DNA from 4 places in the Mesorhizobium sp. M0898 genome. Region 1 is predicted to be linked to each of the others. Evidence: predicted binding sites of a transcription regulator. Region 1 holds the regulator's gene; each other region holds the start of a gene.
What was found. The regulator PhoB, encoded in region 1, activates phosphate uptake and scavenging genes when phosphate is short. The targets are predictions, from matches to a motif close to TGTCATNNANCTGTCAT.
Positions count from the first base shown of each region.

Region 1 (6,093 bases):
ACCCAGATGACCAGCAGCGCGCCGACCATGCCGAGCATGCGCGTGTCGAGTTCGGTTGCCTTGAGAAATCGGGCAACGATGCCGAGCTCGGATTCCCGTGCCCGGTCTGCCGTGCTGTCGACCGGCGTGTTGGACGTCGTGTCGGTCATGATGTTTCTCCCGCCGGGTTGCCGTCTGCCGCGGATGCCGGAAGCAGCCTAGAAGTTATCCGCCGGAAGCGGAAAAACAACTCTTGTTGAAAAACGCCGCGGCGAGCGGCCGCGGCGTTCGGACTTCTCGGAAACGTCGGCTCAGTTGCAGACTGCAACAGTGCCAGCCGTCACGCCGGCGCAGACCTCTTCTTTCTTGATCCAGCCGGCGTCGATGACGACGTTGAGGTTGTCCTTGGTGATGGCGACCGGGGTCAGGAACAGCGACTTGACGGTATTGCCGCCGGGCGTGGTGAAATCCTTCACGCCGGCAATGTCGGTCATCTGCTTGCCGTCGGCCAGCTGCGAGGCGATCTCGGCGGCATTCTTGCCGAGCTCGCGCGCATCCTTCCACACCGACACGGTCTGTGTGCCGAGCGCGATGCGGTTCAGCGCGGCGTGGTCGCCGTCCTGGCCCGAAACCGGAACCGATCCGGCCAGCCCTTGCGCTGTCAGCGCGGCGACGACGCCGCCGGCAGTGCCGTCATTGGCCGCGACCACGGCATCGACCTTGTTGTCGTTGGCGGTCAGGAACTGTTCCATGTTCTTCTGAGCGTTGGCCGGCAGCCAGCCGTCGGTATAGGCCTCGCCGACATTCTTGATCTTGCCGCTGTCTATTGCCGCCTTCAGCACCTCCATCGAACCGGCAAACAGGAAATCGGCATTCGGATCGGAACCCGAACCCTTGATGAAGACATAGTTGCCTTCCGGCTTCACCTTGAAGACTTCCCGGGCCTGCATGCGGCCGACTTCCTTGTTGTCGAAGGTCAGGTAAAAGACGTCCTTGTTCTCGATCAGCCGGTCGTAGCCGACAACCGGAATACCTTCGTCCAGCGCCTTTTGCACGGCCGGCCCGATGGCCGAGGCGTCCTGCGCCAGGATGATCAGTGCGTTGGCGCCCTGCGAGATCAGGCTCTCGACGTCGGTGAGCTGCTTGCCGGGGTTGGACTGTGCGTCGGCGGAAATATACTTGTCGCCTGCGGCCTCGATGGCCGCCTTCATTGCGGCCTCGTCGGTCTTCCAGCGCTCTTCCTGGAAGTTCGACCAGGAAACGCCGATGACCTTGTCTTTAGCCTGCGCCACCGACGCCAGCGCCAGCGTCATGGCGACACCCGCCAGAATGGCGGTCGTGAATTTCTTCATCATATCCTCCCTGCGCCGCGTACGGCGTGACCAATTGGCTCAAAGACCAGCTTAGAAGCTCTAATTTTTTCGAGCCTCGAAAAAATACTGGCCCGATCTCCGGCTGCTGTCAACATCGATTCTGATGGATTTTGATGACTCTGCGAGTTTTTTCGAGCGTCGGAATAAACGATGACAGCGCCACCTGCATCTGACACTATTTGCCTCATCCGACACTATTTGTCGGACATTACCGACGGCTTCCGGTTCATGAGCGGCCGCGGCAACCGGGAGGAAAGCAAAACAATGTCGGTCGGAATCCGCCATGACGATTTGCGCCGGCGCAACCGGGCGATGGTGATCTCGGCGGTGCGCCGGGCCGGCCAGCCATCGCGTACTGAGATCGCAGCTACCACCGGCCTCAGTCATTCGACCATATCGGCGATTTCTTCCGACCTGATACGGGAAGGCATCCTCGCCGAGAGCAAGCCAAGTGAGCCCGTTTCGTTGAAACGCGGTCGTCCGCAAGTCGGCCTCGCCCTCAACCCGGAAGCGGCGGCGGTGCTGACTGTGGTGTTGTCGCTGAATTTCCTTTCGGCCGCCATTATCGACTACACGGGACAGGTGGTCGCCGAGGAACAGCGCCGGCTGGACACGCTGACTATGCCGCGCGACGAGCTGATCCGTGAATGCATGGCCATCGTCCGGCGCCGGCTGCAGGATCCAGATCTTGACGTCCGCAGTGTCGCCCGCATCGCCCTGGCGATTCAGGGCATTACCGACTCCCCTGCACGCGCCATGCTGTGGTCGCCGATCACGCCGCAGACCGACATCGCCTTTGCCGACATGCTGGAGGACGAATTCGGCATCCCGGCAACGGTGGAGAACGACTGCAACATGATGGCGGTGGCTTTGCGCTGGCGCAATCCGGATCGCTATCGCGATGACTTCATCGCCATCCTGCTTTCGCATGGCATCGGCATGGGGCTGGTGCTGAAGGGCGAACTGTTCACCGGGACGCATTCCTCGGGCGGCGAATTTGGCCACATGATCCATCGTCCGGGCGGCGCGCTCTGCCGTTGCGGGCGGCGCGGCTGCATCGAGGCGTATGCCGGCAACTACGCCATCTGGCGCAACGCCAGGCAGATGAGCGAAGACAGCGAACCGGTCGCCGACGTCAGCGACGCCGACATGCGCGCACTGGCGGCCCGGGCGCGCGAGAAAGATGGGCCGGAACGCGAGGCCTACCGCAAGGCCGGCGAAGCGCTGGGTTTCGGTCTCGGCTCGCTGTTCGCGCTGATCGATCCGGCACCGGTCGCGATGGTCGGCGCCAGTGCCGCCGCCTTCGATCTGATCGAGCCGGCCTTGCGGAAGGCAATCGCCCAGACCGCCGGCGGCCAGCATTCAGGCTCGATCTCCTTCGATACAGAGCCGAACGAATTGCCTCTGATCCGCGAAGGCTGCGCGATGCGGGCGTTAAGCTTCGTCGACCAGGAGATTTTCGCGCCGGGCGCGCAAATGAGGCCCAGCGTCAGAAAGAACGTAGCCTGACCAGGCGGGTCAATCTTCCCTGATCGCATAGCCGGCGCCGCGGATGGTGCGGATGACATCCGGCATCCGGCCGTTGTTGACGGCTTTGCGCAGCCGCCCGACATGCACGTCGACGGTGCGTTCGTCGATGTAGATTGTCTCCCCCCAGACATTATCGAGTAACTGGCTGCGCGAGAAGACACGGCCCGGATGCCGCATCATGAACTCGAGCAGCCGGAATTCGGTCGGTCCGAGCCTGATTTCGCTCTTCTTGCGATAGACCCTGTGCGATTCGCGATCGAGCACGATGTCGCCGACCTTCAGCACGCTGGACAGCACTTCCGGCTTGGCGCGCCGCAGCAGCGCCTTGACCCTGGCCATGAATTCCGGTGTCGAAAACGGCTTGACCAGATAGTCGTCGGCGCCGGTCGAAAGACCGCGCACCCGGTCGCTCTCCTCGCCGCGCGCGGTCAGCATGATGATCGGCAGCCGCTCGGTTTCGGGGCGCACCCGCAACCGACGACAGAGCTCGATGCCGGAAACCGCTGGTATCATCCAGTCGAGCACCAAAAGGTCGGGCACATTCTCCTGCAAACGGATCTCGGCTTCGTCGCCGCGTGTCACCACCTCGACCTGGTAGCCTTCGGATTCGAGATTGTAGCGGAGCAGCACACCCAACGGCTCCTCGTCCTCCACCACCATTATGCGTGGTGCGATCATCGGCTGGGCACCCCCATCATGTCACCGGTGCGGACATTGTCGTTTCGTCCTGCTTCGGACGATTGACCGGCAATTGCTCGCCGGTCAGCACATAATACGCATTTTCGGCGATGTTGGTGACATGGTCGCCGATCCGCTCCAGATTCTTGGCGCAGAACAGCAGGTGCGTGCAAGCGGTGATGTTGCGCGGATCTTCCATCATGTAGGTCAACAGCTCGCGGAACACGGACGTGTATTTAACGTCGATGCGCTCGTCGGCGGCACGAAGCTTGGCCAACGCGGCCGCATCGCCTGCAGCATATTCCTCGATGACACCCTGCACCTGGATGAGAACCAACTGCGCCATCGCGTCGATGGAATGCGACAGGTCCCGCGGCGTGGCGCTGAGGCCGACCGCACTCACGCGCTTGGCGATATTCTTGGCAAGGTCGCCGATGCGTTCGAGGTCGCCCGCCATGCGGATCGCTCCGACCACATGGCGAAGATCGTGGGCCATCGGCTGGCGTTTGGCGATCAGGGTGATGGCGCGGTCGTCCAGTTCGCGTTGACGCGCATCCATGATGGCGTCGTCGGAAACGACGCGTTGCGCCAGCACGTTGTCGGAATTCAACAGCGCCTTGGTCGCCCCGCCGACCATCGAACCGGCGAGGTCGGCCATGTTGCGGATCAGCTTGCTGATCTGCTCGAGATCCTCGTCGAAAGAAGCGACTGTGTGTTCGCCCATGGTCCTGTCCTCATATGCATGATCGGAACGGCTCAGCCGAAGCGGCCAGTGATGTAGTCCTGCGTGCGCTTCTCGCGGGGCGACGTGAAGATCTTCTCGGTCCGGTCGAACTCGACCAGTTCACCCAGATACATGAAGGCCGTCTGGCGCGACACGCGCGCCGCCTGCTGCATGTTGTGGGTGACGATGACGATCGTGTAGTCGGCTTGCAATTCGTCGATCAGTTCCTCGATCTTGGCAGTCGACAGCGGGTCGAGGGCCGAAGCCGGTTCGTCGAGCAGAATGACTTCCGGCTTCACGGCCACGGTGCGGGCGATACAGAGCCGCTGCTGCTGGCCGCCGGATAGGCTCAAGCCGCTGGCGTTGAGCTTGTCCTTGACCTCGCTCCACAGCGCGGCGCGCTTCAACGCCTGTTCGACGCGGCCGTCCATCTCGGACTTGCCGAGGTTCTCGTAGAGCCTGACGCCGAAGGCGATGTTCTCGTAGATCGACATCGGGAACGGCGTCGGCTTCTGGAACACCATGCCGATCTTGGTCCTGAGGAGGTTGAGATCCTGCGACCGGTCGAGAATGTTCTTGCCGTCGAGCAGCACCTGGCCCTCGGCCGTCTGTTTTGGGTAGAGCTCATAGATGCGGTTGAATACACGCAGCAGCGTCGATTTCCCGCAGCCCGAAGGGCCGATGAAGGCCGTGACACTGCGCTCAGGCAGCGACAGGCTGATGTCCTTCAGCGCCTTGCTCTGGCCGTAGTAGAAGTTGAGATTCTTGACCTCGATCTTCGTCTTCTCGGCGACCGTTTCGGCCATCGTCATGTCTGGGGACAACATCTGTGTCATCTGTCCTCTCTGCGTCCGGTAAGGCTGCGGGCGAGGATGCTCAAGCCCAGAACCGTCAGGGTGATTATGAGTGCGCCGGTCCACGCCAGTTGCTGCCATTCCTCGTAAGGGCTGAGAGCGAACTGGAAGATGGTCACCGGCAGGCTGGCCATCGGCGCGTTGATATTGCTGCTCCAGAACTGGTTATTGAGCGCGGTGAAGAGCAGCGGCGCCGTCTCGCCGGAAATGCGTGCTATCGCCAGCAATATGCCGGTGACGATGCCGGACAATGCGGCGCGGTAGGCGACGGAACGGATCACCACCCAGCGCGGCGCGCCGATCGCGGCACCGGCTTCACGCAACGCGTTCGGCACCAGGTTGAGCATGTCTTCAGTGGTGCGCACGACCACCGGAATGACCAGGATGGCAAGCGCAACGGCGCCGGCAATGGCCGAGAAATGTCCCATTGGCCGCACCATCAGCTCATAGACAAACAAGCCGATGATGATCGACGGCGCCGACAACAGGATGTCGTTGATGAAGCGGACGACGGTGGTGATGCGCGAAAAGCGTCCATACTCGGCCATGTAGGTTCCCGCCAGCACGCCGATCGGCGTGCCGACGACAACGGCGATGATCGTCATCAGCAGGCTGCCCGTGATGGCATTGAGCAAGCCGCCGGCCTCGCCCGGTGGTGGCGTCATCTCGGTGAAGACCGCGAGCGAAAGCCCAGCTGTGCCCTTATAGACCAGTGCGCCGAGAATGAGCGCCAGCCAGGCAAGCCCGATGCCCGCGGCGACGACGCAAAGCGCCATCATCACCGAATTCCTGGCTTTGCGGCGGCTGTGGAGCGATGAGGATGTCGACATCGGTCAGGCTCCCGTACGGGCGTCGATCCGCATCAGCATATAGCGGGCGGCGGCAAGGATCAGGAAGGTGATGACGAAGAGGATCAGGCCGAGCGAAACCAGCGAGGAGGTGTAGAGGTCGCCGT
Region 1 is NZ_JAMYOE010000027.1:27,771-33,863, reverse strand. It holds gene NKH90_RS23720 (sugar ABC transporter permease) at 1-149, opposite strand, end outside; gene xylF (D-xylose ABC transporter substrate-binding protein) at 291-1,331, opposite strand; gene NKH90_RS23710 (ROK family protein) at 1,617-2,861, shown strand; gene phoB (phosphate regulon transcriptional regulator PhoB) at 2,871-3,560, opposite strand; gene phoU (phosphate signaling complex protein PhoU) at 3,577-4,284, opposite strand; gene pstB (phosphate ABC transporter ATP-binding protein PstB) at 4,317-5,120, opposite strand; gene pstA (phosphate ABC transporter permease PstA) at 5,117-5,968, opposite strand; gene pstC (phosphate ABC transporter permease subunit PstC) at 5,972-6,093, opposite strand, start outside.

Region 2 (6,093 bases), on a different contig from region 1:
GCCTTCTGACAGGACCCCCTCTGGCCGCTTTGCGGCCATCTCCCCCTCAAGGGGGGAGAGTAGGTCGAACCCAGTCGAGCCGACCCCACCCGGCGGCTTCGCCGCCACCCTCCCCTCAAGGGGGAGGGAAAGCCCTCGCCTCATGTTCATGATGTCGTCGGGCGGCCTCACCGCCGCCGACATGTTCCAGGGCAAGGATGCGCTGCTGTCCGGCCCGGCCGGCGGCGTCGTCGGCATGGTCGAGACGGCAAAACTCGCCGGTTTCGGCAAGGTCATAGGCTTCGACATGGGCGGCACCTCCACCGATGTCGCCCATTACGATGGCGACTACGAGCGCGCCTTCGACACCGAGGTCGCCGGCGTGCGCATCCGCGCGCCGATGATGCGCATCCACACCGTCGCTGCAGGCGGCGGCTCGATCCTGCATTACGAGGCCGGCCGCTTTCGCGCCGGGCCGGATTCGGCCGGCGCCAATCCCGGCCCGGCCGCCTATAGGCGCGGCGGCCCGTTGGCCGTCACTGACGCCAATGTCATGCTGGGCAAGCTGCAGCCCGAGTTCTTCCCGGCTATTTTTGGACCGGGCCAGGACGAACCGCTCGACGTCCAGACGGTTCGCGAAAAATTCGCGGCCCTTGCCGCCGAGATCGGCGACGGCCGCTCCCCGGAAACCGTCGCCGAAGGGTTCATCACCATCGCCGTCGAAAACATGGCCAACGCCATCAAGAAGATTTCGGTGCAGCGCGGCTACGATGTCACCGAATACCTCCTGAACTGCTTCGGCGGCGCCGGCGGCCAGCACGCTTGCCTGGTCGCCGATGCGCTCGGCATGGAGGCGGTGCTGATCCATCCCTTCTCAGGCCTGCTCTCGGCATACGGCATCGGCCTATCCTCTGTATTTGCGTCACGCCAGCAGGCGCTGCTGAAGCCGCTGGCGGACAATTCCGGGCCAGCGATCGATGAACTCATCGCAACGCTGCGCAAAGCCGTCATCGACGAACTCGCCGCGCAAGGCATCAGCGAAGACGCGGTCGTCTCGAGACCGGTGCTGCAGATCCGCTACGACGGCACCGATACCGCGCTGCCTGTGAACTTCGGGCACGGCTCGATTGCGCAGGCCAAGGCGGACTTCGAATCGGCGCACAAGGCACAGTTCGGTTTCGTCTACGACGACAAGCCGATGATCGTTGAGTCGATCGGCGTCGAAGGTACCGATACCGGCGGCACCGGCCGCGACGAAAGCGATTCAGTTGTTGAAGACATGGCCGCAAGTCCTTCCGGGAACCGGAAAATCTTTGTCGACGGCGTCTGGCGCGACGCCGGCATTTTCCCTCGCGAAACGCTGAAGCCTGGTAACAAGATCGCCGGCCCAGCTTTGATCATCGAGCCAAACCAGACCATTGTCGTCGAGCCGGGCTGGCAGGCCGAGATCACCGCCAAGGATCACGTGTTGATGCGGCGCGTCGAGAAGAAGCGCCGACACGCCGCACTCGGCACCGAAGCCGATCCGGTGATGCTGGAGGTCTTCAACAACCTGTTCATGTCGATCGCCGAGCAGATGGGCGTGACGCTGCAGAACACCGCCTATTCGGTCAATATCAAGGAGCGCCTCGACTTCTCCTGTGCCGTCTTCGACCGGAATGGCGCGCTGGTCGCCAACGCGCCGCATATGCCGGTGCATCTCGGCTCGATGGACCGCTCGGTGGAAACCATCATCCGGTTGAACTCCGGCGACATCCATCCCGGCGACGTCTTTGCGCTGAACGCACCTTACAATGGCGGCACCCATCTGCCTGATATCACAGTGGTGACGCCGGTGTTTTCCCTCCCCCTTGAGGGGAGGGTGGCCGCGAAGCGGCCGGGTGGGGTCCTCGCAGAAGGCACCACAAGTGCGTCGAGCACTGCCGCAACGACCCCCTCCGGCGGCTTCGCCGCCACCTCCCCTACAAGGGGGGAGATCGGCCAATCGCCGAAGATCCTCTTCTACGTCGCCTCGCGTGGCCATCATGCCGACATCGGCGGCACCGCGCCCGGCTCGATGACGCCGCTTGCCACAACCGTCGACGAGGAAGGCGTGCTGTTTGACAATTTCCGCGTCGTCGATCGCGGCCGGTTCCGCGAGAAGGACCTGGAGACGCTGCTCACCGACCACCCCTACCCGGCGCGCAATCCGCACCAGAACATCGCCGACCTCAAGGCGCAGATCGCCGCGAACGAAAAGGGCGTCGCCGAGCTGCGCAAGATGGTCGCCCATTTCGGCCTCGATGTGGTCGAAGCCTATATGGGCCATGTCCAGGACAATGCCGCCGAAAGCGTGCGCCGCGTTCTGGAGCGGCTGCCCGACAGTTCCGAATACGAATACCCGACCGACACCGGCCAAATGATCAAGGTGAAGATATCGGTCGACCGGCGGAAGCGCGAAGCGACCGTCGACTTCACCGGAACGTCGCCGGTGATGAAGAACAATTTCAATGCGCCAGAGCCGGTCGCCCGAGCCGCTGTGCTTTATGCCTTCCGCGTCATGGTCGAAGACAACATCCCGATGAATGCCGGATGTCTGCGGCCGATCAACATCATCATTCCCGACGGCTCGATGCTGAAACCCGCCTATCCCGCGGCAGTCGTCGCCGGTAATGTCGAGACCTCGCAACACGTCACCAACGCGCTATTCGGCGCCATGGGCGCGATGGCCAATGCGCAGGGCACGATGAACAATCTCACCTTCGGCAACAAGCAGTATCAGTATTACGAGACGATCTGCTCGGGCTCGCCGGCCGGCCGGATGAACGACGGCCGCGGTTTTGCCGGCACCTCCGGCGTCCACACCCATATGACCAATTCGCGCCTGACCGATCCGGAAGTGCTGGAACTGCGTTTCCCGGTATTGCTGGAGGATTTTCATATCCGCGAAGGCTCCGGCGGCGAAGGCAAATGGAATGCCGGCGACGGCACCCGGCGCACCATCCGCTTCCTCGAAAAAATGGAATGCGCGATCCTGTCCTCGCATCGCAACCGCCCGCCGCGGGGACTGGACGGAGGCGGCGATGGCGAGGCCGGTTCGACCAAGGTCCGCCGCAAGACCGGCGCGATCGAGACGCTGAAAGCCTGCGATCAGACCATCCTCGACGCTGGCGAGGCGGTCATCGTGACGACGCCGACCCCAGGTGGATTTGGCAAGTCGTAACGCGCAAGTGTAAGGCGCAAGATAAGATGATATCGGCCGCCTAGGCAGGGCAAGGTGGGAAAACGGCGGGCACGATTGCGCAAGCTATGGAAAGCAGGGGGCCTATGGAAAGCAGGGGGCTGAGAGCGATCCGGCGGGACCAAACCGACCGTGGGCCAAAAAGGGTTGCGGGCGCAATTTCGATGTCGGCGGGCGGATCAAACCCTCAAGGGCGAAGAGCAGCTTCGCCATTCTATACCAAAGACTTCCAGGACCGATGAGGACTTAGCACCCATATGGATGAGTATACGCGCCTCCCGAACTATGATCCAGATTTCTGTCGAAGGGTTGCTAAGTGGGGAGCTATAGTCTGTTTTTTGGGAGTTGTTGTGGAGGCCTTCATCTTTTCGCTGGTCGATCCAGCGCGAAGTAGTTGCCCTGGATGGATCATTCACGGCGGGCAACCCATACCGCTAAAGATGATATTCGCACTGACGCTTTTTCCTGCATTTTGGGCTTGCTTCGTTTTTCTAAGATGGAAACATTTTTCTAAGACGATGCATGCTGCCGCTACAGGTAATTATGTGCCGCCCTTATCAAAACTCTTAGGTCATCCCAAGATCGATCCGTTCACATTCCCTCATGATCAAGTGTTTCGAACGGTGATCGTGCTGTGGTGCATATTCTGCACAAGCCCTCTTTGGTTGATGCTCACTTTCTGTACAAATACATTTGGCTATCTTGGTTTCAACCGCTGACAAACTCATGAAAACTGCGACACCGGAACCGACATTTGGGGATGCTCGCCTGCCTCTACGGATTGATCGTAGATTCATGAACTACGATTCGACTGGCCCTCGATTTTCCAGCCAAATTCGCTGCCAAGTAAGGTTGTGCCAAGGCACCACCTAATTTTGCGCGCCACAGCAATGCTTGAGCCGGCGTCAACAGGCTGTCACCGGCCTGTCATCACCCTGCGCTACCCGCTTGCGGCAACGCAAACGGGGAATCGCCTTGCCATGACGGACATTTCTGGGGACCTGGTTTTTCGCCGCGGCAAGGAAGTCGGCAAGGCCGTCTACCAGAACCGCCCGCTGTCGAAAGCCGGCATCTCCGAGCGCCTGTTCGCCTTCCTGTTCTCCGGCCTCGTCTATCCGCAGATCTGGGAAGACCCCGAAATCGACATGGACGCGATGCAGCTCGGGACGGGCCACCGCATCGTCACCATTGCCTCCGGCGGCTGTAACATCCTTGCCTATCTCACCCGCTCGCCGGAAAGGATCGATGCCGTCGACCTCAACGCTGCCCATATCGCGCTGAACCGCATGAAGCTCGAAGCCGTCCGTCACCTGCCGTCGCAGGGCGACCTGTTCCGTTTCTTCGGCGCGGCTGAGACCGGGCACAATTCACAGGCCTACGATCGCTTCATCGCACCGCATCTCGACCCGGTCAGCCGCCATTATTGGGAGCGCCGCAACTGGCGCGGCCGTCGCCGCATCGCTGTCTTCGACCGCAATTTCTACCAGACCGGCCTGCTTGGCCTGTTCATCGCCGTGGGCCACCGCACCGCAAAATTCTTCGGCGTCGACCCGGCCGGCATCATGGACGCCAAGAGCATCGCCGATCAGCGCCGCTTCTTCGACGAAGAGCTGGCGCCGGTCTTCAAAAAACCGCTGCTGAAATGGGCGACCTCACGAAAAGCCTCGCTGTTCGGCCTCGGCATTCCGCCGGCCCAGTACGATTCGCTGATCACCTCGGGTGACGGCACCATGGCCAGCGTGCTGAAGGCACGACTGGAAAAGCTCGCCTGCGATTTTCCGCTGAAGACCAATTATTTCGCCTGGCAGGCTTTCGCCCGCCGCTACCCTGATCCGGGCGAGGCCGCCCTGCCCGCCTATCTCGAAAAGCGCAACTACAAGACGATCCGCAACAATGTCGATCGCGTTGCCATCCACCACGCCAATCTGATCGAGTTCCTTGCCGGCAAGGATGCCGGCTCGGTGGATCGCTTCGTGCTGCTCGATGCACAGGACTGGATGACCGACCACCAGCTCAACGGGTTGTGGGCCGAGATCACCCGAACCGCCTCAACCGGCGCCCGCGTCATCTTCCGCACCGCAGCGGAACCCAGCCTGCTGCCCGGCCGCGTCTCGAATTCGCTGCTCGATCAGTGGCGCTACGAGAACGACGCCTCGCGCGAGTTTTCGGCGCGCGACCGCTCGGCCATCTATGGCGGCTTCCATCTCTATGTGAAGCGGTCCGCATGAGCACGACCGACTTGCCGGCCAGCCATGCCGAGCTGATGGACGGCGTCTACCGCTGGCAGCGTCATATCTACGACCTGACCCGCAAATACTATCTGCTCGGCCGCGACCGGCTTATCGCCGGACTGGATGTGCCGGCCGGCGGCACCGTGCTCGAGCTCGGCTGCGGCACCGGCCGCAACATCATCCTCGCCGCCCGCCGCTATCCCGGCGCGCGCTTCTTCGGCCTCGATATTTCGGCCGAGATGCTGGAGACGGCCACTACCGCCCTCGCGCGCGCAGGCCTCTCCGGCCGCGTCACGCTGGCGCGCGGCGATGCCACGAATTTCGACGCGAAAGCGCTGTTCGGCGTCAAAAGTTTCGACCGCATTTTTGTCTCGTATTCGCTGTCGATGATTCCCGGCTGGGAAAAGACGGTATCCGCGGCTCTTGCTGCCCTGTCACCGGGCGGCTCGCTGCACGTCGTCGATTTCGGCCAGCAGGAGGCCCTGCCCGGCTGGTTCCGCACGCTGCTGCGCGGCTGGTTGAGAAAATTCCATGTCCAGCCGCGTGAAGCCCTGCGCGACGTCCTGGAATCGGAATCTGCGAGAGTTGGTGCAAGCCTTCGATTCAGAACACTTTATCGCGGCTACAGCTGGCTCGCCGTGATCAAGATCGCCATCTAATATC
Region 2 is NZ_JAMYOE010000017.1:78,782-84,874, reverse strand. It holds gene NKH90_RS18855 (hydantoinase B/oxoprolinase family protein) at 1-3,181, shown strand, start outside; gene NKH90_RS18850 (hypothetical protein) at 3,550-3,918, shown strand; gene NKH90_RS18845 (BtaA family protein) at 4,180-5,427, shown strand; gene NKH90_RS18840 (class I SAM-dependent methyltransferase) at 5,424-6,089, shown strand.
Region 2: NKH90_RS18845 (BtaA family protein) is a predicted target of PhoB. The motif match lies at 4,114-4,130, and genes of this name have one in related genera.

Region 3 (6,093 bases), on a different contig from region 1:
TTCGCGGCGGTGGCCTAGGAAAGCTGCTGTCCCTGTTCGTGGCAAACCGGATAGTGGCGCGCGGCGAAGTTCCCTATCTCCACGCCTATGCCAGCAACGCCGCGGCCATAGCGTTATACGAGTCCATCGGCTTCAGGTTGCGAAGCACAATGAATGTGGCCGTGGTTCAGCGCACCGAATGATTAGTCGGCGCATGATGCGCAGCATGGATGCATCCCGTATCGGAAGGAAGGATTTCGTACCGCCGAAATCCTTCCTTGAGACTGCAAGACCTTGCTGCGTGTCAGACCGCGATCTTGCCGCCGCCTTGCCTGGTGATGGCAACGACCGCCGGGCGCACCGGCATGTCCGGCTTGAAGTCGGGCCAGCGCGTCGACAAATCCTCATAGTAGGACGGACGGCCGAAAGCCTCCCAGTCCTCGCCGCCGTCGCCCGGATGCTGGACGGCAACGAAGGCGGTCTGGTCGTCCGGCGCAAACAGGGGACCGCACATTTCGGCGCCGATCGGCACGCGGAAGAACAGCTTTGATGTCGCCCGTGCCGTCCCCTCCGTATCGACAGCCCACAGACCATCGGTGCGGCCGGTGGCTTTCGGGCCTTGGCCGTCGGTGGCGACCCAGAGGCGGCCAGCCGAATCTACCGTGCAATTGTCCGGCATGCCGAACCAGCCATTGGCGGTGGTTGCGGTCGAGAAGGTGGCGCCGACGTCGGCCACAGCGGGATCGCCGCATTTCAGCAGGATTTCCCACCTGCCCTTTGTCGCGGTGAAATCACCGCCGTCCTCGACGATCTCGATGATGTGGCCAAAGGCATTTTCGGCACGCGGGTTGGCAGCGTCGACCTGGTCGGCCTTGCGCTTCGAATTGTTGGTCAGCATGACATAGACCTTGCCGTTGGCGGCATTGGGCTGGATGTCTTCCGGGCGGTCCATCTTGGTGGCGCCGAGCAGGTCGGCGGCGCGGCGCGTCTCGATCAGCACGTCGGCCTGGCTGGCAAAGCCGTTCTCCGCCGTCAGCGGCCCTTGGCCGAAGACGATCGGCAGCCATTCGACCGAACCGTCGTCGGCAAACTTGGCGACATGCAAGGTGCCGTCGTCGAGCAAATCCATGTTGGCGGCGCGGTTGTCCGGATCGAACTTGCCTGTGGTGACGAACTTATAGACATAGTCGAAGCGCTCGTCGTCGCCGAGATAGAAGACGACACGGCCATCCTGGGCGACGATCGATTCGGCGCCCTCATGCTTGAAGCGGCCCATGGCGGTGCGCTTCCTCGGCACCGAAGTCGGATCCTGGACGTCGACCTCGACGATCCAGCCGAAGCGGTTCGGCTCGTTAGGCTCCTTGCCGATGTCGAAACGGTCGTAATGCGCTGCCCATTCATAGGCACCTTCGGGAATGCCGAGGCGCTTGTAATTGGCCGCCTCCTTGTGGCCCTGCGGCAGCTCGCCCGAGAAATAGCCGTGGATGTTCTCCTCGGCCATGACATAGGTGCCCCACGGCGTGACGCCGCCGGCGCAATTGTTGATGGTGCCGATGACCTTCGTGCCGGTCGGATCGGCGCTGGTCTTGACGCGGTCGTGGCCGGCGACCGGGCCGGAGAGCGCGATCTCGGTGTTGGAGGTGATGCGGCGGTTGAGCTTGCCGTCGCGAACGACCTGCCATTTGCCTGATACCTTGCGTATCTCGACGATAGTGCCGCCATGCGCGGCCATCTCGACATCGACTTGCTCCTTGCTGAGGGGCGCCTGCTTGGCTTTGCCATCGACGATGGTGACCAGGCCCGGAAACATCAGGTGCGGATTGGTGTATTCGTGATTGACGACCAGCAGGCCGTGCTCGGCCGAGCCGTCGATCGGGATATAACCGACATAGTCGTTGTTGTAGCCGAATTGTCTGGCCTGGGCTTCCGCCGACTGTTTTGTCGGATCGAATCCCGGCGAATCGGCGAACAGCGGATCGCCCCAGCGCAGCAGCACGTCGGCGTCATAGCCAGGTGCGACGTGATGCTTGTCGTCGATGCCGGCCTCGAGCTCGTCGAAAGCGAAGGCGGAGCCTTCGGCGGCGCGGGCGTTGTCGGCGGTGATCAGCGCCAGCGGGCTGACGGTAGCGGCTATGGCCGAGACGGCAAGCGAACCCTTGAGGAAGCCGCGGCGTGAGAACCGCGCGGCGATGATCTCACCCATGGTGCGGTTGCCGGTGGGATTGGCTCCTGGCCCATCGTTTTCCTCGAGCAAGCTGGTGCGGAAATGGGCGTCAGGGGTGCGATGTTCGGTCATAGGGCCTGCCTCTGGCTGGATGGATTGCTGGAGCGTGTTGCCTGGCCAATCCGGTATTACCGGCAGGTCACAGTTTGATGACATGCCGGCTAAATTGCCACCTGCGATTTCGTATCCAACATCGGCCCCGCTTGACCGCGACCGGCGCTTCGGAAACAAGAGCTGCGGCAGGCGGTAGGGACCGCATCGGGAGGAACAAAAGTGAGTTTCTGGGGACTTGGGCAGCTCTGCGTCTCGACGGTGATCTTCCTGCTGGCGGCGATGGCCGCAAAACAGTGGGGGCTGGCGCCGAGCCTCGGCAAGATCGTGCTGACGTTGGCGCTCTACTCGCTGGGCAATCTGATCATGCTGAGGCTGATCCGTGAATTCGGCATGTCGGTGTCGTTCAGCCTGTCGGCGGTGATCCAGCTGGTGTCGGTGAATGTGGTGGCGCTGGTCTTCTTCGGCGAGCGCGTCAATGCCTTGCAGGCAACCGGCATCGTGCTTGCCATCGCAGCTGTGGCGCTGATCACGCTCGGGCCCTATCTGCAAAGGCTGTAACTGCGATCGGGCCGATGAAGAAGATTGCAAGCAGACTGCCCAACTGGCTGGAGTTCCCGGTTCTGCTGGCCGGGCTGGTCATTGCCGGCGGGCTGTGGGGGTTCGAGGAGCTGATGGAGCTGGCGCGGGCCACCACGCCGCATGCCTTCGACACCGAAATCCTGCTTGCCTTCCGCAAGGCCGGCCAGCCCGACAATCCGATCGGACCGGCGTGGCTGGAAGGGACGATGCGCGACATCACCAGCCTCGGCAGCGCCAGCGTACTGCTGCTGATCACGGCAGCAATGATCGTCTATCTGCTTCTTATCCGCAGGCCAGGCGCGGCGCTTCTCATGTTCGTCGCGGTAGCGGGCGGCCAGCTCCTGTCAAGCGTGCTGAAATTCGATATCGACCGGCCGCGCCCTGATCTGGTCTCGCATCTCGCCGATGTGGCATCGCTTTCGTTTCCGAGCGGCCACGCCATGCTGTCGGCGGTGACGTATTTGACGCTGGGCAGCATGGCGGCGCGGGTTTTGCCCGGGCGCACAACGAAGATCTATGTACTCGGGCTGGCGGTGCTGACGACGGTGGTGGTCGGCATCAGCCGCATCTATCTCGGCGTCCACTGGCCGTCCGACGTATTGGCCGGCTGGTGCGCCGGCTTTGCCTGGGCGATGCTGTGCTGGCTTGCGGCACGGTTCCTGCAGCGATGGCTTGGGCGGGCCGACGGCACCTGACTCAAATCAGCCTGTTGATCAGGCCATGACCGCAGCCTGCCAGCAGGAAAACCATCGACAGCAAGGCTGTCGAGGTTGCCAACGCTTTGAATATCTTCACCGGCTCATCCTTTTGAAGTCGTTCCTGTGAAATCGGGATCGCAGCGGATGTCCCGCCAAACGATGCCGAGGTTTGTAGCATGACAGCGCATCGGCTGGCAAAGAGTGCTGCATGTTTGGAGGCAGACCATCAATCCTTGGTGCAGGAAGACGTCGCCGCCCGCGCCAGCGCAGGAACTTCATCCTCGACTGTTCGGCGGTGCCGTTCTTCGATTCGACGGCAGCCAATGTCATCGAGGGCGCGGCCCACAAGGCGAGCCGCGCCGGCGTTCCCTTCATTATATCAGGCGCTTCAGCGCAGGATCCGCCGCATGCTGATCAACCATGGCGTCAGGCGGCCGCTGGTGACTTATGCGCCTCGACCACGGATGCGCGGGCGCAGCTGAGGAGAGCCGCGCCCGTCGCCTGAGCTGGCAACGCCGGCTTAGTCGAGGCCCAACGCTGAGACCTCGCCCTCGTTCATCAGCGGCACGAAGATTGTCGACCTGCCGTCGGTGCCGATGTCGGCGCTGCCCGGCTTGAACGTCGCAACCGCTTGCGGCGTGCCGCCGGCTTTGTAGCGGTAGAGCGTGCCGGTCATATAGGCAGTGGCGTAGATGCTGCCGCCGATGGCAACGACGCCATCGAGGTTGGCAAACTTTTCCGCGCCAGTCAGTGGCGAAACGGCCTTGGTAGCAAGATCGACCGAGAGCAGGCCGCCCGGCTCCGCGGTGCTGAAGTCGGGCTTGATGCCCTTGCCCCAGGAAGCGACGATCAGCCGGCCGCCATCGGCGAAGATGCCATTCGGCGAAGCAAGCGCCGCATCCCTGACGAACAGTTCGGGCCGGTCGCGGTCGATGCGATAGATCGTATCGGCAAGCATATCCGTGACGTAGACATTGCCGGATGCATCAGCGGTCATGTCGTTGAGAAAGACCGCGTTCGGCACGTCGATCGTCGATGTTAGCTTGCCGCTTGCGAGGTCGACGACGCGCACATGGGTGAGGTCGGCGACGTAGAGTTTGCCGCCGACAATCGCCATGCCCTTGGGCGCGTCCATGCCGTCGGTCCAGTGTTGCGTGACGAGCTTGCCGTCCATCGACAGGATCGACAGATAGCCGTTGCCGTCGGCTTCGCCGGGATTGCCGACGATGTTCGAGACGATAACGCGCTGGCCGGCGGCGTCGAACAGCGCCGATTCAGGCTGCTCGAGGCCGCCGGTGCGCCAGAGTTCAGCGGCCTGAACTGCCGGCGCGGCGGCGATGCCGACCAGGGCGAGAAGCATCGAGGTGAAGAGGCTCTTCATGGCTAGTCTCCTGTAATGGACTGGCGGAGAGCTAGGCCTTTCGATACTTTTCGGGAAGAGCTATCAGGACTAGTACCGAAGGCTGATACCAAATCGTGCAAAAGAGGTGCATCCCATGAACGGCCTGATCTTCGAAGCGCTGAAGCGGACGCTTAAGGCAAAGGGCATCACCTATCGCGTCCTCGCCGAGCGGATGGGTGTTTCCGAGCCGACGGTGAAGCGCATCTTCCACGAGCGCAACTGCAAGCTCGACCGGCTGATGGAGATCTGCATTGCCGCCGGCGTAGAGTTGGAGAACGTGCTCGGCTCTATGAACAGAGGACCAGGACCCGCCAACCAGATCGCGCCGGAGATCGAGCGCAAGCTCGCCGGGCGGCCGGCACTGCTGTTCGTCTTTGTCATGCTTTCCGAGAAATTCACGCCCGAAGGCATCATGCGCTCACAAGGGCTGAGCGAGGCTTCGATGTTCCTCTATCTGCGCGAGCTCGAGGAACTCGGCCTGGTCGCGCTCGGTCGCGGCCTGTCGGCAAGGCTGCTGATCGAGGCGCCGATCCAGTGGAATTTCGAGGGGCCATTGCGGCCGCTGTTCGAGACGACCAACAAGAATTTCATCGGCTGGGCCATCACCCATCTTGAGCGCGAGTCGACGTTCGTCAGCTTCTCCAGGCGGATGCGGCCGGAAACGGCGGAAATGGTCAGGCGCGAGGCGGAGGAATTGGCGGAGCGCGCCAAATTGCTTGCTCATCACGACCAGCACACGACGCCTGAAGACCGACTGGTCGGCTACAAATGGACGTTTGCGTTCGGCGCAACGCCGTTCCCGGTGATCATGCCGATCGGGCCGCATCCGCGCGACGCAGGCGCACGGACGGACGATCGAGTTGCGGCTGCCGCAAACGGACGACGTCTGCCGGCCTAGGTCAAAATGCAGAACGACCGAGTCCGGGCTGTTGGCGGCAGCCAGTCTGACTGAGCTTCTTACCCCTGAGTATCGGCCGCAAACCGGTTCTCAGAAGGTCCCCTGCTCAAACACAAGATCGAGCGGCTATTCGGCGGTCTTGTTCGCCACCTTGTCATCCCAGACCATCTGCCGGTAGTCGAAGCCGTATTCCAGCGTCGGCTTGACAATACGGAAATAGGGCGACAGGTCGAAATCGCGCGGCGTGTAGAGCGAGTGA
Region 3 is NZ_JAMYOE010000023.1:20,677-26,769, reverse strand. It holds gene NKH90_RS21750 (GNAT family N-acetyltransferase) at 1-182, shown strand, start outside; gene NKH90_RS21745 (PhoX family protein) at 284-2,275, opposite strand; gene NKH90_RS21740 (hypothetical protein) at 2,477-2,815, shown strand; gene NKH90_RS21735 (phosphatase PAP2 family protein) at 2,830-3,531, shown strand; partial or broken gene NKH90_RS21730 (sodium-independent anion transporter) at 3,791-4,039, shown strand; gene NKH90_RS21725 (SMP-30/gluconolactonase/LRE family protein) at 4,055-4,915, opposite strand; gene NKH90_RS21720 (helix-turn-helix domain-containing protein) at 5,031-5,834, shown strand; gene NKH90_RS21715 (C40 family peptidase) at 5,961-6,093, opposite strand, start outside.
Region 3: NKH90_RS21745 (PhoX family protein) is a predicted target of PhoB. The motif match lies at 2,342-2,358, and genes of this name have one in related genera.

Region 4 (6,093 bases), on a different contig from region 1:
GTTTCGCCGGCGCCGTCCATGGCCGCCGCTTCGATCAGCGTTTTCGGCACCGCCTGCAGGCCGGCGACGAAGAACAGGAAGTTGTAGCTGATCTGCTTCCAGGCAGCAGCCGACACCAGCAGGATCATGGCGTGGGTGCCGTTGAGCAGCGGGTCCCATACGACGCCGAGGCTTCTCAGCAAATAGGCCAACGAGCCGATCGAGGGATTGAACAGGAAAAGCCAAAGCATGCCGGCAATCGCCGGCGCCACGGCGTAAGGCCATATCAACAGTGTGCGGTAAAGGCCTTTGCCGCGCACGGCCTTCTCGGCCATGACCGCGAGCAGCAGGGCCACAACCATGGCAACGATCGCGGTCGCAAGAGAGAACACTACTGTGACCTTGATCGAGTTGAGGTAGGCCGGATCGGCCAGCACCTTCCGGAAATTGGCAAACCAGACGAACCTGCTCTTCAGCCCGAACGGGTCTTGCCTGAGCATCGACTGGTACAGCGCCTGACCGGCCGGCCAGTAGAAGAAAACCAGGGTGATGGCGAGTTGTGGCGCCACCAGCAGGTAGGGCAGGATCTTGTTGGGAAAGACGACGCGTGGAGACAGGCTGATTTCCCTCGCTATCCAGGTATCGCCCGCGCGAGCTCGCGTGGGCGATATTCCAACCGACTAACTGAGATAATCCCGTCAGTTCTCCAGCGCTTCCTTGATCGCGACGTTGCCGCGCGCAACCGCATTGTCGAGTGCCTGCTGGGCGGTTTGCTGGCCGGCCAGCATCTTCTCCAGCTCCTCGTTCTGGATATCGCGCACCTGCGGCAGATTCGGCAGGCGCACGCCCTTCGAGTTGTCGGTCGGCGCCTTGCCCGTCATCTGCAGGATGGGTGTCTCGCGGCCGGGGTTTTTGTCATAGAAGCCTGATTTCTTCGTCGCCTCATACGCGGCGAGCGTCACAGGCAGGTATCCCGACTTCTGGTGCAGATATTCCTGCACATCGGTCTTGGACAGATAGGCAAAGAAGGCGGCGACACCCTTGTATTCCTCGTCCGACTTGTTGCCGAACACCCACAGGCTGGCACCACCCGGCGTCGTGTTCTGCGGGGCACCCTTGGCGTCACTGTCGTAAGGAAGCTGGCCGATGCCATAGTTCATGCCGGACTTGACGATATCGCCGAGGCCGCCCGACGATTCGGTGAAGATGCCGCATTCGCCGGCGAGGAATATCTGCTTGGCTTCGGAGGTGCGTCCGCCATATTTGAACGTGCCGTCCTTGGCCAGGCCAGCGAGCGCCTGGAAGTGGTTGACGAAAATCGGCGCATTGATCTTGAGTTCGACATCACCTCCAGCCAGGCCATTCTGCTGGGTGGCCCAAGGCACGTCATTCCACGCCGCGAAATTCTCCAGGTGGATCCAGGTCAGCCAGGTCGAGGTATAGCCGCAAGGGGCGGCGCCGCTCGTCTTGATCTTCTTGGCAGCTTCCCACACCTCGTTCCACGTCTTGGGCGGATTGTTCACGTCGAGGCCTGCCTTCTGGAAGATGTCCTTGTTGTAATAGAGGATCGGCGAGGAAGAGTTGTAGGGGAACGATAGCATGGTGCCGTCCGGCTTCGAATAATAGCCGACGATGCCGGGCAGATACTGGCTCTTGTCGAAAGTCATCCCGGCGCCGGTCATCACATCGGCCACCGGCTTTATCGCACCCTCGGCCGCCATCATCACGCCGGTGCCGACGTCGAACACCTGGAGGATATCTGGCGCTTGCCCGGCACGAAAGGCAGCGATGCCGGCATTCAGCGTCTCCGGATAGGTGCCCTTGAACACCGGAACGAGCTCATAGTCGCTCTGGCTGGCGTTGAAATCCTTGGAGATCTTGGCGACGACCTCGGCGTTGGCGCCGGTCATGGCGTGCCACCAGCTGATCTGCGTGACGGCGAAGGCGGAGGTGGTGGAAAGCAGGGTCACGGTGGCGGCGATACCGGCCGCAAAGCCGAAGAACTTCATGTTTCATCTCCCGTTTGTCATTGGCGAAAGGGGCACTTCCGCAAAGCCAATATGTGGCGCTGATGACAATCGGACAACGGTTTTATTGCGGATCAATGAACATCATTCCTTCCTAAAGTGCACTCGCTACTGAAACCGGGCGCCAGAAATCACATCACCGTCTTTTCGGCGCAGCGGCGTCGGTTTTCCCCCGAAAAGACCCGCCTCATGGCCCACGGGTTAACCATTCGTTAAAATCTCCAAGAGCTAATCCGTCACACCTCCCCTGTTAATTTTGGCAGACCGAGTGAACCAGGATGCTGACGGTCTATAATTGTATTGTAAGTCAGCACGATCCGAGACTGGTTGCGCTTGCCGCACTCATCTGTGGAATTTCTTGCTTCTCGGCGGTTAATCTCCTTAAGCATGTCGGCCGATCGACCGAGCGAAACCGGCTTGTCTGGCTGATGATCGCCGCGGCCTCGACCGGGTTCGGCATATGGGCGACGCATTTCATCGCCATGACCGCGTTTACGCCGGGAATACCGAACGCATACAATCCGGGATTATCCGCCTTTTCGCTTGCCGCCGCCGTTATCATGACCGCGCTTGGGATGTGGGTCGCCACCTTGCGCCGCGGCATCGACCATTTCCTCGTCGGTGGCGCCATTCTGGGCGGCGCCATCGCGACGATGCACTACATCGGCATGGCAGCTTTCGAGGTCGAAGGCCGGGTCGTATGGAACCTGCTCCTTGTCGCGATATCGCTTCTGGCCGGCGTGACCCTCGCGGCACTGGCGCTCCTTGTCGTCTTGCGCCGTCCGTCAGCGCTCGCGACTTTCGGCGGCGCCGCGCTTTTGACGCTGGCGATTTGCAGCTTGCATTTCATCGCGATGGCCGCGGTGTCGATCATTCCGGATTCCTCGATTGAAATATCCGAACATTCCATCGAGCCCATTTCCCAGGCCTTTGCCGCAGCGGTCGCCAGCCTGATAATCCTTGTGCTATCGGGTGCCGCGCTGTGGATCGACCTGCGCTTTCGCCGCCAGAAGCTCGAGGCCGATCGCATGCACGATCTCGCCAATGCGGCGGTGGAAGGTCTGATCGTTTGCGATGGCACCCGCATTGTCAGCGCCAATGACAGTATGGCGAAGCTGACCGGAACAGCGACAGCCACCCTGAACACGATGCAATTCGGCGAGCTTTTCGACGGACAGAGCGCAGCCGATATGTCCGGCTTCGGCGAACAGGCGCAGGAAGCGAAGTTAAGGGGCAGCGACGGGGCGAGAATTCCTGTCGAGCTGATCGCCAGGAAAATCACCTACTGCGGCAGGCCTCATACGGTGCTTGCCGTTCGCGACATCCGTGAGCGCAAGAAGGCAGAACAAGAGATCCTCCGCCTCGCGCATTTCGATCCGCTTACCGGGCTTGCCAATCGGCGGAGCTTTTCTTCCCGGCTGGAAGCAGAATTCGCCTCGATGGATCGTGGCGGCAAGGATGGACATCTGGCGCTCCTGCTGCTTGACCTTGACCGGTTCAAGCAAGTCAACGACCTCTATGGCCACGGGGCCGGCGATGCTATGCTGCAGAAGCTGGCGCACTGCATTTCCGGCATCCCGCGCCACGGACAGATGCTCGCGCGTCTCGGCGGCGATGAATTTGCCATCATAGCTCCGAACCTCCCCGACCCCCTGGCCGCAGGCCGGATAGCCGAGGACTTGCTGGCGGCGATCCGGGAGGAAAACAGGGTTTCGGTCGGCTCCGGCCTCGTCTCGGCCAGCATCGGCATCGCCTTCTTTCCGCTGGATGCCGAAGACCAGGCCGGCCTGATCAGCCATGCCGACACGGCACTCCATCGCGCCAAAACCGAAGGCAGGGACACTTATCGGTTTTTCGAGATAGCCATGGGCACCGCGGCCCGCGACAAGCGCGTGATGGAGCATGAATTGCGCCAGGCGATCGCCCGCAAGGAGTTCCACCTCGTCTATCAGCCGCAGAAGGAGATCCGCGGCGGCAGGATGATCGGCTTCGAAGCCCTGGTCCGTTGGCAGCACCCTGAGCGGGGTGACATTTCTCCGACCGTTTTCATCCCCGTGGCCGAGGACAGTGGCGCTATCGCGCAGATCGGCGACTGGGTGCTGACGACGGCTTGTAACGATGCTGTTCGCTGGACAAACCCGCTGATGGTCGCCGTCAACGTCTCCGCCGTGCAACTTCACAATCCGAACTTCAGCCGCAAGGTGCACGACGCATTGACGAGATCCGGCCTGGCCCCCGGCAGGCTCGAACTGGAGATCACCGAAACGGCCCTGGTGAAGGACATGCCGCGCGCGCTGGCAACCTTGAGGCAGGTCAAGGCGCTTGGCGTGCATGTGGCGATGGACGATTTTGGCACCGGCTATTCTTCGCTGTCCAACCTCAGCGCCTTTCCCTTCGACAAGATCAAGATCGACGGGTCGTTCATCAAATCGGTCGACAAGAACGCCCAGTTCGCGGCGATCGTTCGCGCCGTGCTGGGGCTTGGACGCGGTCTCGGCTTACCGGTTCTGGCAGAAGGCATCGAGACGCCGGGTGAATTGCAGTTCCTGGACGCCGAGGCTTGCGAGATCGGGCAAGGCTACTACCTCGGCAAACCGGCTCCGATCGAGACATTCGGGGAACTGACGGGCGTGGCCGCTCCGGCAATCCGCACCGCCAGCCGACGCGGCGCAAGCATTGCCGTGCTCAAGCCGCGCCTGCGCACGGTCTGAGCCTATCCCGGCTGAAGCGCCGCCTCGACCAGACGCTTGGCATCCGGCCCCGACCATTCGGCCGGGCCATTCATATGGGCGATCAGGCAGCCTTGCCCATCGATCAGCATGGTGACCGGCAGACCGAGCGCCAGGCCGCGCGTCTTGACGTCGTTGAACAGCGCCATCGTGGCATCGCGATAGTAGCCGAGCGACTTGACGCCGATGTCCTCCAGGAACTTCTTCGGTTTGGCATCGTCGCCGGCATCGACGTTGACGGCAACAACCTGAAACGCATCGCTGCCCATCTCCTTCTGCAGCGCATCGAGCGCCGGCATTTCGGCGCGGCAAGGTGCGCACCATGTCGCCCACAGATTGAGCAGCACCGTCTTGCCGGCATGATCGGCGATCGTCGTCGGCTTGCCGTCGGGGCCGTTGAAGGCAAGGCTTTTCAGCGATTGCGGCGGATCCGCCGGCAAAAGCGCGGCAACCTGGCCGGTGGCAGCGGCGGCGATCTTCTTGGCACGGTCGGTCTTGGCGGCGCAGGCGACGTCGTCCTTGCCGCCGCCGGCGGCCACTTGCGCGGGCGCCTTGTTGCCAGAACTGCTTTCCCTGACATATACCGCGACCGCGCCGGCCAGCACGCCCGCAACCAAAGCGGCGAGGATGAGACGCAAAGCCGGGAAAAATCTATTGCCGTCTGCCATTTTTGAAAAACTGCTCCGGAGCACGGGTTATAGCGATGAACGACAAGAAGGCCAGCAACCAGATGTGGGGCGGACGTTTTGCCTCGGGTCCGGCCGCAATCATGGAAGCGATCAACGCATCGATCTCGTTCGACCGCAAACTCTATGCGCAGGATATTCGCGGCTCGATCGCCCATAGCCAGATGCTGGCGCAAACGGGCATTATTTCGGCGGCCGATCAAGAAAAAATCGCTCACGGGCTGAACACGATCCTCGCAGAGATCGAGGCCGGCACATTCGAGTTCTCGACCAGGCTGGAAGACATCCACATGAATGTCGAGGCCCGTCTGGCCGATTTGATCGGCCCCGCCGCCGGCCGCCTGCATACCGCCCGCTCGCGCAACGACCAGGTGGCGGTCGACCTCAGGCTGTGGGTCAAGGACGAATGCTTTCGTGTCGCCGAGGCGCTGAAGGGCCTGATCACGGCGTTCCTGGATCGGGCCGAGGAGCATGCGGCAACGGTGATGCCGGGCTTCACCCACATGCAGGCGGCGCAGCCGGTGACCTTCGGCCACCACTGCATGGCCTATGTCGAGATGTTTGCGCGCGACCTGTCGCGTGTCCGCGACGCCATCGAGCGGATGGATGAAAGCCCGCTCGGCGCCGCCGCCCTTGCCGGCACCAGCTTTTCCATCGACCGGCACCAGACGG
Region 4 is NZ_JAMYOE010000014.1:55,630-61,722, reverse strand. It holds gene ugpA (sn-glycerol-3-phosphate ABC transporter permease UgpA) at 1-596, opposite strand, end outside; gene ugpB (sn-glycerol-3-phosphate ABC transporter substrate-binding protein UgpB) at 678-1,988, opposite strand; gene NKH90_RS16915 (bifunctional diguanylate cyclase/phosphodiesterase) at 2,285-4,717, shown strand; gene tlpA (thiol:disulfide interchange protein TlpA) at 4,720-5,403, opposite strand; gene argH (argininosuccinate lyase) at 5,439-6,093, shown strand, end outside.
Region 4: ugpB (sn-glycerol-3-phosphate ABC transporter substrate-binding protein UgpB) is a predicted target of PhoB. The motif match lies at 2,051-2,067, and genes of this name have one in related genera.